DNA from 3 places in the Streptomyces sp. NPDC051555 genome. Region 1 is predicted to be linked to each of the others. Evidence: riboswitches for the same ligand, from Rfam matches in the RefSeq annotation. Region 1 holds a riboswitch; each other region holds the start of a gene.
The links. A riboswitch is a leader RNA that binds a small molecule or an ion and turns the genes downstream of it on or off. The one in region 1 is predicted to bind cyclic di-AMP.
Positions count from the first base shown of each region.

Region 2: linked by a shared signal. The riboswitch ahead of ACIBEA_RS01890 (transglycosylase SLT domain-containing protein) and the one ahead of ACIBEA_RS00480 (peptidoglycan DD-metalloendopeptidase family protein) in region 1 are both predicted to bind cyclic di-AMP.
Region 3: linked by a shared signal. The riboswitch ahead of ACIBEA_RS38225 (transglycosylase family protein) and the one ahead of ACIBEA_RS00480 (peptidoglycan DD-metalloendopeptidase family protein) in region 1 are both predicted to bind cyclic di-AMP.

Region 1 is NZ_JBITDP010000001.1:103,631-107,941, reverse strand. It holds gene ACIBEA_RS00485 (SGNH/GDSL hydrolase family protein) at 1-758, opposite strand, end outside; gene ACIBEA_RS00480 (peptidoglycan DD-metalloendopeptidase family protein) at 937-1,941, opposite strand; cyclic di-AMP (ydaO/yuaA leader) riboswitch at 1,946-2,115, opposite strand; gene ACIBEA_RS00475 (tyrosine-protein phosphatase) at 2,423-3,238, shown strand; gene ACIBEA_RS00470 (aspartate aminotransferase family protein) at 3,275-4,311, opposite strand, start outside.
Region 2 is NZ_JBITDP010000001.1:453,118-457,428, forward strand. It holds gene ACIBEA_RS01885 (hypothetical protein) at 19-1,899, shown strand; gene ACIBEA_RS01890 (transglycosylase SLT domain-containing protein) at 1,893-2,696, opposite strand; cyclic di-AMP (ydaO/yuaA leader) riboswitch at 2,701-2,947, opposite strand; gene ACIBEA_RS01895 (dihydrodipicolinate synthase family protein) at 3,233-4,279, opposite strand.
Region 3 is NZ_JBITDP010000030.1:83,727-88,037, forward strand. It holds gene eno (phosphopyruvate hydratase) at 1-1,081, opposite strand, end outside; gene ACIBEA_RS38225 (transglycosylase family protein) at 1,419-2,129, opposite strand; cyclic di-AMP (ydaO/yuaA leader) riboswitch at 2,132-2,304, opposite strand; gene ACIBEA_RS38230 (transglycosylase family protein) at 2,578-3,624, opposite strand; gene ACIBEA_RS38235 (cytochrome P450) at 3,761-4,311, opposite strand, start outside.

The sequences.
Region 1 (4,311 bases):
ACCTCGGCCGAGCCGCGCGGCTGCTGCGGGGGCCACGGCTGGTCCGGGTCGGCGGGCACCTCCAACCCCAGCACCTGGGCGGCGCGCAGCGCGACCCGGGTGTGCCCCTCGGGCGAGAGGTGCAGCCGGTCGTCGTCCCAAGCCCGTCGGTCCTGGACGGACTTCAGCGACCAGAGGTCGAGCACGGGGCATTCGTACCGGTCGGCGATGGACCGCACGTGCGCCGAGTACGTCGCCACCTTGCCGCGGATGTGCTTGAGCACCGGCACGTCGCGGGTGTCGAAGCCGGTGGTGATCATCACCTGGCCGACGGACCCGACGAGGTCGGCCAGGGCCGCCTCGAACCGCTCCGCCACGTCATCGGGGTCGCTCCCGGGCCGGATGATGTCGTTGCCCCCGGCGCAGAAGGTGACCAGGTCGGGCGCCAGCTCCTTGGCCCGCGGCACCTGCTCCGCCACGATCTGGTCCAGGAGCTTGCCCCGCACGGCGAGGTTGGCGTACCGGAAGTCGTGCTCGTCGCGCTGATCGGCCAGGAGCACCGCGAGCCGGTCGGCCCAGCCCACGAAGATCTCCCCCGGGCCCGGATCCCCCACGCCCTCGGTGAAGCTGTCCCCGATCGCCGCGTACGAGCCGATGCCCTGGAGCGCCGTCTTCAGTGTCGTCGCGTTCGTGTTCGTCGCGTTCGTGTTCGCCGTGTTCGTCGTCGTCTGCGTCGTCTTCGTCGTCGTCTTTGTCGTCATCGCTGTCGTCGCTGCCACGAGAAGACATCCTTCACCCCAAGGCGTGACCTACGCCACCGTAGCCACCCCTTGACGGACCGTGATCTATACCACCCGGCGGGTAAGGAATAAGTGAGGCCCCTGTCAGGTACATGAAAGAGGGGCCGGGACCCCCCTCGGGTCCCGGCCCCTCTTCGTGCCGAACGGCGCTCGCCGGTCAGACGTTCACGCCCTTCGAGCGGAGGTAGGCCAGCGGGTCGACGTCCGTGCCGTAGCCGGCGCCCGTGCGGATCTCGAAGTGCAGGTGCGGGCCGGTGACGTTGCCCGTGGAACCGGACAGGCCGATGCTCTGGCCCGCGCCGACGCTCTGGCCGACCGACACCGACAGCTGGGACATGTGGCCGTACTGCGAGTAGCGGCCGTCCGCGTGCCGGATGACGACCTCGTTGCCGTACGCGCCGCCCCAACCCGCGGAGACCACGGTGCCCGCGCCGACCGCGCGAACGGTGGTGCCGGTGCCCACGGCGAAGTCGACACCGGTGTGGTGACCGCTGGACCACATGCTGCCGCTCGCCCCGTACCGGGTGGTGATGGAGGCGGAGACCGGAGCGACGAAGCCGGAGGCCGAGGCGGCGCCCGAACCGGAGCCCTTGCCCGTACCGCTACCGGTACCCTGCGCGGGCTTGCCGCTCGTACCCTCGTCGCTCGCGCCCTCGTCCCTCGCGCCCTCGTCCGACCCCGCGTCCGATCCCGCGTCCGCCGCCGGAGCGGATTCCTCGGTCGGAGCGGATTCCTCGACAGGAGCGGATTCCTCGGCCGGGGCCTGCTGCTGCGCCCGCGCCCCCAGGGTCAGCTTCAGCCCCGGGTGGATCAGCGACGGGTCGGCACCGACGGCCTCGCGGTTGTCCGCGTACACCTGCTGCCAGCCGCCGCTCAGGTGCCGCTCCGCGGCGATCTTCGAGAGGTAGTCGCCCGGGACCACGGTGTAGACCGCGGAGGTCCCCGGCGCGGCGGCCGGCGCCTGGGCCGGGGGCGCCTGGGTCGCAACAGCGGTGGCCGCGCCGGCCGTCGTAGCGGTCGTGGCCGTCGAGCCGGTCGCGGCGTGCGCGCCCGTGGCACCCATCAGCGGCAGCGCGAGCGCCGCGCTCCCGGTGCCGGCGACGACGAGTCCGCGGGCTATCGGGCTGGACTTCGGGCGGCGGTGCTTTCCCTTTGCGGGCATGGCGAATTCCTCTCCGTCGCCTGCGAGGTGAGCTGTCGGGTTCGGACTGGAGATGTCCGGCCGTACGCGTACGGCTTCACCCCGAGCCGTCCGGAGGAAAAGATCCATTCCGGTGACGGCGGCTTACCTGGTTCCCCCGCTCCTGCCGGGCGTGTGGATCGTCGGGTGCGGTTTCGGATGGTGGCAGGATTAGGCGGTCCATCCGGGTCGACGCGAAGGTATTCCGTCCGGCCCCCCGGAACAAGCCGCGAATTCCCCGCAGGAAAGGCCCGGGTGAGGGATCGACGGAATTCCGGTCACCCTCCGTCGAATCCGCCGCGACAACGGCCGCCCCCACAAGGCAATTCGACTTTCGTGATCACACACTCACGGTGACCGTATGATCCTGCTCACGGGGGCGATCCGATCTCCCCGTCCCTTGTGGCAAGTTGCGCTCAACTAGTGTAATTCGGACATGCCGCGACGATATGGAGGAGTCCTCGTGACCCAGCAGATACCCCAGGCCCCGTCCACGGAGCCGGAGCTGACCGGAGTGCGCAACTTCCGTGACGTGGGCGGGCTCCCGACCGCGGACGGACGGAGGGTCAGAGCGGGACAGGTCTTCCGAAGCGGACATCTGGCACATGCCACCGAAACCGATACGGAATTCCTCGCTTCGCTCGGGCTGCACACCATCTTCGACTTCCGCAACGCCGCGGACCACGCGCTCGAAGGCCCGGACGTCGAGCTGCCCGGGGTCCGCAACGTCAACCTCCCGCTCTCCGACCCGGCGGACGGTACGGAGTTCTGGCGGATGGTCCGCGACGGTGACCTCGACCAGCTGCGCCAGGTCCTCGGCGAGGGCAAGGCCGCGCTGCGTATGGCCAACTCCTACCGGGAGATCGTCACGACCCGCACCGCGGAGCACCGCCAGGTCGTCCAGGCGCTCGTCCAGGACCAGGTGCCGGTGCTGATGCACTGCGCGGCCGGGAAGGACCGGGCCGGCCTGTCGATCGCGGTCACCCTGCTCGCGCTCGGCGTCGAGCGCGAGGCGATCGTGGCGGACTACCTGGAGTCGAACGCCCCGCACCGGCGCTACCGGGTGCGCCGCAGCAGCGAGTCCGCCGAGGCCCGCTCGCCCGAGGTGATGGAGCTGCTCGCCCCGCTGTTCGACGCGCGCGCCGAGTACCTGCTCGCGGCCTTCGCCACCCTGGAGGAGATCTGGGGCAGCACCGACCGCTACCTCGCCGAGGGCCTCGGGCTCACGCCCGAGACCCTCGACCGACTGCGCGACCACTACCTCGAGTCACCGGCCTGACCGGCCGGGCAGGGCGGGCCGGGCGGGGCCGGGCCGTCAGCGGTTCGCGACGGCCTGCTTGACCAGGGTCCTGCCGAAGTCCCACATCAAGGAGCCCCCGCCGTGGGCGTCGTCCATGACCTCCCGGAAGGCGCCCACGAAGCGGTCCACGTCCGCCTCGTCCACGATCAGCGGCGGGATCAGCTTGATCACTTCCAGGTGATCGCCGGAGACCTGGGTCAGGATCCGGTGCTTCTGGAGCAGCGGTACGACGACCATCTGCGCGAAGAGCCCCTTGCGCGCGGCCTGGAGCATGGTCCACCGGCTGCGCAGGCCGAGCGAGGACGGGCGGCCGAACTCGATGCCGATCATCAGCCCCCGGCCGCGCACCTCGTGCAGCAGCTCGTACTCGTCCACCATCGCCGCGAGCCGCCCGCGCAGCAGGTCGCCCATGGCGCGGGCGTTCGCCACCACCGACTCGTTCTCCATGACGGAGAGCACCGCGAGCCCGGCCGCCATCGCCTGCGCGTTGGCACCGAAGCTGGCCGAGTGCACGAGCACCCGGTCCATGGACGAGTAGACCTTCTTGAAGATCCAGTCCTTGCCCAGGGTCGCCCCGACCGGCACGTAGCCGCCCGACAGCGCCTTGGCCACGCAGACCAGGTCCGGCTCCACTCCCGGCTCGTGCTGGTAGGCGTAGAACTCCCCGGTCCGGCCGAGGCCGGTCTGCACCTCGTCCGCGATGAGCAGCGCCTTGTGCCGGTGCAGCAGCTCCTGCGCGGCGCGCAGGAAGCCGGGCGGGGCCTGGAGGACCCCCTTGCCCTGGATCGGTTCGACGACGAAGGCGGCCACGTCACCGCGCGCCAGCTCGCGCTCCAGGGCCGCCAGATCCCCGAGCGCGATCTTCGTGTCGGGCAGCAGGGGGGCGAACCCGTCCCGGAAGCCCGCCTCCCCGTTCACCGACAGCGCGCCGGTGGTGAGCCCGTGGAAGGCGTGGTCGCAGTACAGGATCCTGGGTCGGCCCGTGGCGAAGCGGGCGAACTTGAGCGCGGTCTCGACGGCCTCGGTGCCGCTGTTGCCGAAGAAGACCCGCT
Region 2 (4,311 bases), 350 kb from region 1:
GCAACCGCAACCGCAACCGTGCCCGCGAACGTACCCGCGACCGCGCTTCCTCCGGTGGCTCCGGAGCTGTTGGCCGAGGCCGTCGGCGGACTCTCCGCGCGGTTGCGCAAGAAGCTCGACGCCACCATCGAGGCCTGCGCGGCGGGCGATCCGCCGGCCGTCGTGGCGGCCGACGGGGAGGTCACCCACCGCTTCGGCGAGGACGCCCTGGTCACCCTGCGCCCCGGCCCCTCGGGTGCGATCACCACCCCCGACCAGGCCGTATGCAGCTGCCTCCTGAGCCCCCGCTGCCTCCACCGCACCGCCGTCCTCGCGGTGTCCCCGATCGCGGAGCCACCGGGGACCGACCCTACGGCCGACCTGGTGATCGACCCGGAGCCCGAGCCGGAGCCCGCCCGCGGCCGGGCGACCACCGCCCCCGCCGAGCCGGAACCGGGGAGCGGGACCGCGACCGACGGCGCGCCACCGTCCCTGTCCCCCTCCCCGTCCCCGGAGCAGGTGGCCGCCGCCGCGGCCCTGTGGGAGGCGGCCGCCGCCGCGCTGGCGGCGGGAGTGCCCGCGGGCGGCGCCGTCGTACAGGCCGAGCTGCTGCGGGCCGCGCACACCGCGCGCCTGGCGGGCCTGCCGCACGCCGAGGCGGCCGCCCTCCGGGTGGTCCGCGGGCTGCGCGCCGCCCGCGACCGCAGCGCCGCCCAGCGGCTGACCGAGCTGACGGAGGCCTTCCGCGAGCTGTTGCACACCGCCGCGCTCCCGTCCGCCGGCGGCTCCCGGCGCGCCTACCGGTCCGGCGGCAGCCTGCGCGTGTACGGCCTCTGCCGGGAGCCGGTGCTCTCGGCCACCGGACACGCGGGAGTGGTCACGCACCTCGTCGACGCCGATGGCGACCGGTTCACCCTCGCCGACGTCCGCCCCGGCGGGATCGGCCGGGCCCGGGGCGCCGCGAGCGCCTCCGTGTCCCTCGGCGGCGCCGTCCTCGACCACGCCGGCCTGGCCCGGGGCGCACTGCACGTGGTCGGGGCGACCGTGTCCGCCGACGGCCGCCTCGGGTCGGGCCGGGGCGTACGGGCGACGCCGCTGCGCGGGATCGACTGGAGCGAGGGACCGGCCGCCGCGCTCTTCGCCCGCCCGGCGGCCGAAGCCGTGGCGCGGGCCCTGGCCGACCCGGCCGCCGACCCGGGCCTGCTCGGGTGCGACGTGCTGGTGGTGGCCGCGGCCGGCGACCGGTTGCTGGTCCGCGAGCTGTCGTCGGACGGCGCGGTACGTCCCGACGCGCCGCTGATCGCCCTGGTCCCCGCCCACCCGCATCCGGACCTGGCGCACACCGCGAACCTCCGCCGCCTGGCCGACCGCCCCGGGCTGGCGCTGCGCGTGCTCGGCCGCCCCGACCCGGACCGGAGCGCGACCCTGCGCCCGCTGGCCGTCGGGCCGGTGCCGGGGTCGGCGTACACCCTGCGGCTGCCGCCGCAGTGGCTGGGCCGGGCCGACCTCGGCTACGACCTGCTCCAGGGGTCCCACCTCCCGGCCGGGGCCGACGCACCCGAGGCGGCCGACGTACGGGACCGGGAGCCGGTACCGGACGCGCTGGGCGGGTCACCGCTGTGGCGGGTGCGGCGGCTGTTGGAATCCGGGGTCGCGGGGGGCCGTCGGGCGGTGGCGGAGGCGGCCCGCGGCGAGTTCGCGCCGAACGGCGGCCGGGGGCCGCTGCGTCGGGCCGGCTTCGCGGGGGCCGCGGAGTTGGCCGCCGCGCTGGCCGCCGAGGCCGACCGGCGGCCCCGGGACGTCTTCGGTCGTCTCGTCGATCCCGCCGCCGACCGCTACGCGTGGGCCTGGCTGGCCGCGGCCACCCATCTGCACGCCGCGCGGCGGTCGTTGGTGGCCGCGTCCTGGTCCGCTCAGTAGGCGCCGTTCACGTTGTCGATCGAGCCGTAGCGGTCGGCGGCGTAGTTGCAGGCGGCGGTGATGTTCGCTACCGGGTCGTAGGAGTCGGTCGCGGTGCCGGGCACGTGGTACGCCCGGAAGGTGGGGTCGATGACCTGGAGGAGGCCCTTCGAGGGGATGCCCGCCGCGGCGTTGGAGTCCCAGTTGTTGATGGCGAGGGGATTGCCCGAGGACTCGCGCAGGACGTTGCGGCGAATTCCGTCGTAGGTGCCCGGAATTCCGTGCTGGGCCATGACGTCCAGCGACTGCCGGATCCAGCCGTCGAGGTTGTTGGCGTACAGGGTCGTGGCCCGCACGGAACGGTCGGCCCGCGCGGGGGCGGCCCCCGCATCGCGCCCGGCCGCCACGGCCGCCACGGCCGCCGCCGCCGAACCCGCCTTCGCCGCGCCGCCGATCGTCAGCTCGGTCCCCGGCCGGATCACCGACGGGTCGTTGCCGATCGCCGCCCGGTTGTCCGCGTAGAGCTTCTTCCAGCCGCCGCTCACGGAATGCGATTGGGCGATCGTGGAAAGGGTGTCGCCCGCGACCACGGAATAGGTGGTGGACGCCGCGGCCCGCACGGAGAGCGCGGGAGCGGTGGCGGCCACGGATGCCGCGACGGCGGGGGCCGCGGCCGTGGCGGCGGCCGGCTGTGCGGCATCGGCGCCGGAGGCGCTGATCAGGGGGAGGGCGAGTGCCATGCCGCCGGTACCCGCGACGGCGAGGAGGCGGGCGAGGGGGCTGGTCTTGGGACGGCGGTGCTTGCCCGATGCGGACATGGCGAATTCCTCTCCGTCGCCTGCGAGGTGAGCTGTCGGGTTCGGACGGGAGCTGTCCGGCCGCACCGTGACGCGGCTCGCCCGCGGACATGCCCGAGGCATGACGAGGACGTGCGTGTCAGCGGTGCGACTTCACCCCGAGCCGGGCCGGACCATGTGTCCGGACCAGCGGCCTACCTGGTTCCCCCGCTCCTGCCGTACGTGAGTGGGATGGGTTCGCGGGTAGCGGCAGGATTCGGCGTTCCACCCGGATTGCGGTGACCGTAGAGGAGAGAAGAGGAGTGGAACAAGGGCTTGAATTCCGCGCAGTGATCGGTATATCGGAAGCGGCCGGGAAATTGATCTCACCCGGCCGGGTCGGGAATTGCCGTATTTCATTGCGGCGCCCGGAATCCATCCTTCCGCTACCCCCGCGGGGGCGGCCGTGAAGGCCGCTCCCGCGTGACTGACGTCACCGGCGAGCGGCCCGTACGGCATTCAAGGGCAAATCGCCCATTAGTGCTTCTTGGGGATTTCTTGCGGGGCCGCGCGCCCGCCTACGCGGTGCGGTCCGCCAGCTCCTCCACTTCCTCCACCTCCGTCAGTTCCTCCACTTCCGCCAGCTCCTCCAGCCTGCGCAGCGTCTCCCGTACCGAGGCGGCGCCGGCGGGCAGCAGCGGCAGCCGCACGTCGGGGGTCGGAATGCGCCCCTGCGCGTGCAGCACCCCCTTCAGCACCACCGGATTCGGCTCGGCGAACACGGCCGCCGACAGCCGGGCCAGCGCGTGCCCCAGCGCCCGTGCGCCGGACACGTCGCCCGTCCGCCAGGCCCGCACGAGCGCGGCGAACCGCTCCGTGGCCAGATGCGCCGAGGCCAGGATCGCGCCGCCCGCCCCGAGGGCGAGCAGGGGCGAGGCGAAGGCGTCGTCGCCCGCCAGGACCGTGAACCCGTCCGGCAGATCGCCCAGCAGCTCCACCGTGTCCTGGTCGATGCCGCCCGCCGCGTACTTGACCCCCGCGACCCCGGGCAGCGCCCCGAGGGCCCGCAGCGCCCCGGCGTCCAGCGGCTGACCGGTCCGGTAGGGGATGTGGTAGACGACCAGCGGTACGGGAGCGACCTCCGCGAGCCGCTCGAAGTGCGCCAGCACCCCCGCCGCCGAGGGCCGCACGAAGGACGGCACGGTCACCAGCGCGGCCCGCACCTCGGGCCACCGCCGCAGCCCCGCCAGGGCGACCTCGCTCGCCCGCGTGCTGCTGCCCCCCGCGCCGACGCTCAGGAACGCCCCGCGCTCGCGGCAGACCCGTGCGCACACCTCGGTCACCGCGTCCCGTTCCGCCGCGTCGAGGGAGGCGGTCTCGCCGGTCGTGCCGAGGGCGGCGATGCCGGTGGCGTCCGCCGCGAGCACCTCGTGGGCGAGCGACTCCAGGGCGTCCAGGGCGACCGCGCCGGACGCGTCGAAGGGGGTGATGAGCGGGACGTGCAGCCCCTCCAGCCCGTGGAGGCCGGGGAGCGGGGGAGAGATGGGGGGCGGGGGAGGAGCGGGGAGGGCGGGGAGCGTGGAGGTGTCGCTCCGGGACATGTCCTGTGTGGTGTTCTGCGCCATGGGTCGAGGGTGGCCCCCTTCCGAGCCCCGGG
Region 3 (4,311 bases), on a different contig from region 1:
ACTTGAAGCCGTTGCGCTGGGCCATCTCGACGGCGTCCAGGGTCTCGGTCAGCGAACCGATCTGGTTCACCTTCACGAGCAGGGCGTTCGCCGAGCCCTCTTCGATGCCGCGGGCGAGACGCTCCGGGTTGGTGACGAAGAGGTCGTCGCCGACGATCTGGACCTTGGCGCCCAGCTTGTCCGTGAGGACCTTCCAGCCGGCCCAGTCGTCCTCGTACAGCGGGTCCTCGATGGAGACCATCGGGTACGCGGAGACGAGCTCCTCGTAGTACTCGGTCATCTCGGCGGCCGAGCGGGACTGGCCCTCGAACTCGTACTTGCCGTCCTTGTAGAACTCGGACGCGGCGACGTCGAGCGCCAGCGCGATGTCCTTGCCCGGGACGTAGCCGGCCTGCTTGATGGCCTCGACGATGAGGTCGAGCGCGGCGCGGTTGGACTCCAGGTTCGGGGCGAAGCCGCCCTCGTCGCCCAGACCCGTGGAGAGGCCCTTGGTGTGCAGGACCTTCTTGAGGGTGTGGTAGACCTCGGCGCCCCAGCGCAGGGCCTCGGAGAAGGACTCCGCGCCGATCGGCGCGATCATGAACTCCTGGATGTCGACGTTGGAGTCGGCGTGCGACCCACCGTTGAGGATGTTCATCATCGGAACGGGCAGCAGGTGCGCGTTCGGGCCGCCGAGGTAGCGGAAGAGCGGGAGGTCCGAGGCCTCGGACGCGGCGTGGGCCACGGCCAGGGAGACGCCGAGGATCGCGTTGGCGCCCAGGGAGCCCTTGTTGTCGGTGCCGTCCAGGTCGAACATGGCCTGGTCGATCAGGCGCTGCTCGGTGGCGTCGTAGCCGACGAGCTCCGGGCCGATCTGCTCGATCACGGCGAGGACGGCCTTCTCGACGCCCTTGCCGAGGTAGCGGTTGGGGTCACCGTCACGAAGCTCGATGGCCTCGAATGCACCGGTGGAGGCGCCGGACGGAACTGCAGCACGGCCGGTGCTGCCGTCGTCGAGGCCAACCTCGACCTCGACCGTGGGATTGCCTCGGGAGTCCAGGATTTCCCGGGCTACGACGACGTCGATGGACGGCACGAGCATCTCCTTCTGGGATGTGACGCTGGGTGTGCGGTGGCGTGTCAGGCCGTGGGATGGCCTTGCCGCCTAGAGCCTAACCGGCTCCGGGCGCTCGGCCAGCCGAGCAACCGCTCCGTGGGACGAAAAAGGGTCTGAATACCCCTCTTACGGGACATACGGAAGGTCCGGCGGAATGCCGAACGGATCACCCCCGCCTGCACGAACGCCACCGCCCGGCGCGTGGGGGGAGACGCGCCGGGCGATGGCGAATTATGCGTACCGCGAAGTCCGTGCGGAAGTACCGCGCAGCGTCACAGTCAGTGGTACCGCACGGTGTTACCGCGCGGTGTCACCGCAGGATTCAGCTGAGCTTCAGCTTCTGACCCGGGAAGATCAGGTCGGCGTCCGGGACGGTGTCCTTGTTCAGCTCGTGCAGCTTCTGCCAGCCGCCCTTGACGCCGTTCGCCTGGGCGATGGTGCCGAGGGTGTCGCCGGACTTGATCTCGTAGGAGCCGGTGCCCGTCTTGGGGGCCTCGGTCGACGGAGCGGCCTTGGTGGGGGCCGGGGTCTCGGCGCGCTCGGAGCGGGTGACCGGGGCCTCGGGGCGCTTGGTCTCCTGCTTCGGCTCGGCCTTCTTCTCGACCTTCTTCTCCGGCTTGGTCTGCTTGGGGGTCTCGGTCGAGCCGCCGCCGTTGTAGGCGGAGTTCGACAGGCCCACGCCACAGGACGGCCACGCGCCCTTGCCCTGGCCCTTGAGGACCTTCTCGGCGATGGCTATCTGCTGCGCCTTGGTGGCCTGGTTCGCCTGCGAGGCGTACGCCTTGCCGCCGTACGCGGCCCACGTGGAGGACGAGAACTGCACGCCGCCGTAGTAGCCGTTGCCGGTGTTGATGGACCAGTTGCCGCCGGACTCGCACGCGGCGACGGCGTCCCACTGGGAGGCGGTCGCGGCGCTCGCGGCGCCGGCGGTCATCAGCGGAGCCGCCACGGCGACACCGGCGACACCGACGAGGGTGACGACACGGGTGGCCTTGGAGGCGCGACGGTGCTTGCCCTTGCCGGAAAGCAGCATGGTTTTCTCCTCACCGACGCCTGCGAAGTGAGCTGTCGGGTTCGGGCGGATGAGTTGCCCGGTCGCGCACCGAGGTGCGCGGCTTAACCCCAAGCCGGTTCCGTGACCATCTCTCAATGGCCGGTTCCGGCACTTACCTTGGTTCCCCCGCTCCTGCCTTCGGCGCTTGCGCGACGTGTTCCCTCCGTCCGCCGGCAGGATTCGGCGATGCGGTCGAAGGAGCCCGCGGTGGCGAGCGATTCAGAAGGTAGACAGGTCTCTCCCCGATGTTCAACGAGCGACATCGGGGAGAAACAGCCCCTACTTGCGCTCTCGGGACGGGTGTTTGCCCAGGTGGGAGCGGGGTTTGGGGCAGTCACCGAGCAGGACACGCCAGTTGAACGGAAGAGATGCATGTCTCATTTGCACGAAAGGGACATACCTGGCGATCTTCGTGCCCGAAGTGCCCCTATTTCTGGCTTAGATCGAGATTCTGCCCGGGAGTGATCAGGTCGGCGTCATGCCCGATGACCTGCTGATTGGCCGTGTAAAGGGCATTCCAGCCACCCTCGACCCCCTCGGCCTTCGCAATGTCCGTCAGATTGTCGCCGGCCTTCACCGTGTACGACGGCGCGGACGCGGCGTCAGACCCGACCGGCGCCTCTGCGGCGGGCGTTCCGCGGTGCTTTCCACCGGCTCCGGCCGTTTCGCCCTGCGGAACGGCGGCCGAGCCGGCCGGGGTCGTCGGGGTCGTGGAGGGCGTCGGGGCCGTGGGCACCGCGGTGTTGGACGGGGACGTCGTCGGACCGGTGGGGGCCGTCGAACCGCCGGGCACGGACGGGGCGGGCGCGCCCGTGGACCCTGTCGCACCCGTCGGGGCGCCCGGGCCGCCGGAAACCGGAGCCGGGTCCGGCATGACGGGCAGCACGGACGTCAGCGGGGACTGCGGCATCGCCGCGAAGTCGCCGGGCCCACCGGGCGCGGCGGTGGCTCCGGGGATGTGCCCGGTCGAGGTCGGCGTGGCCGCCGGGGCCGGCGCGCCGGCGAGCGAGCCGGGCGCGGATCCCTCGGGTCGCACGGGGCTCGGAGCGACGGAACCGGAACGTCCGGGAACACCCGGGTCGACCGTGGCCGCGGGGCCGCCGCGGGTGAGCCCGGAGGACTCCCCGCACAGCGGCCAGGCCGTCGGCCCCTGCGCGGCGAGCACCCGCTCGGCGATGGTGATCTGCTGCGAGCGGCTGGCCAGGTCGGGGCGCGCCGCGAACTCCAGCCCGCCCGCGTTCTTCCACTGGTCCAGGGTGAGCTGGAGTCCGCCGTAGGACCCGCTGCCGAAGTCGGCGCTCCAGGTCCCACCGCTCTCGCACTCGGCCACCGAGTCCCAGGTGGTGGTCTCGGCCGCGCTCGCGCCGGAGGCGGCGAACAGCGGTAGGGCGAGTGCGGAGCCTGCGACTCCGGCGGTGACGACGAGTGCGGGGACCTGACGGGGGCGTCTGTGGCGGCCGTTCCCGGAACGCATGAGGGTGGACCTTTCGCGTGGCGGCGGGGGCGACGCGAACCTAGCCCGGTTCGAACGCTTGTCACAAGTCGATGATGCGCAGATCACGTCAAGGTCACAGAGTTGACGATGGGTCAGCTGGGGCGCCCGGGACGGGTCATTCCGCTTCCGGAACGTTTGGGGTTGTGAACCTGACGGGAAGCGTGCGCAGGCCACGCATGATCAGTCCGCCGCGCCAGCGCAGCTCCTCGGGGGGAACGGCGAGTTCCAGATCCGGCAGACGCGTCAGCAAAGTCGCGAGGGCCGTCTGACCCTCCAACCGGGCCAGCGGAGCGCCGATGCAGTAATGGATGCCGTGTCCGTATCCGAGGTGCTGGTTGTCGCTCCGCGAGAGGTCCAGGACGTCCGGATCGTCGAACCGCGCGGGGTCGCGGTCGGCCGCCGCGAGTACGACGAGCACCGGATCGCCCGCCGGGATGTCCTGCCCGCCCAGGGTCAGCGGAACGGTCGCGTAGCGCCACGTCGCCAACTCCACGGGACCGTCGTAGCGGAGCAGCTCCTCGATCCCGGTCTCCAGCAGGGCGCGGTCACCGGCGGCGAGGGATTCCTGGAGGAGCGCGCGCTGATCGGGGTTGCGGAACAGCGCGTAGGTGCCGTTGCCGATCAGATTGATGGTGGTCTCGAACCCCGCGAAGAGGAGCACGAAGC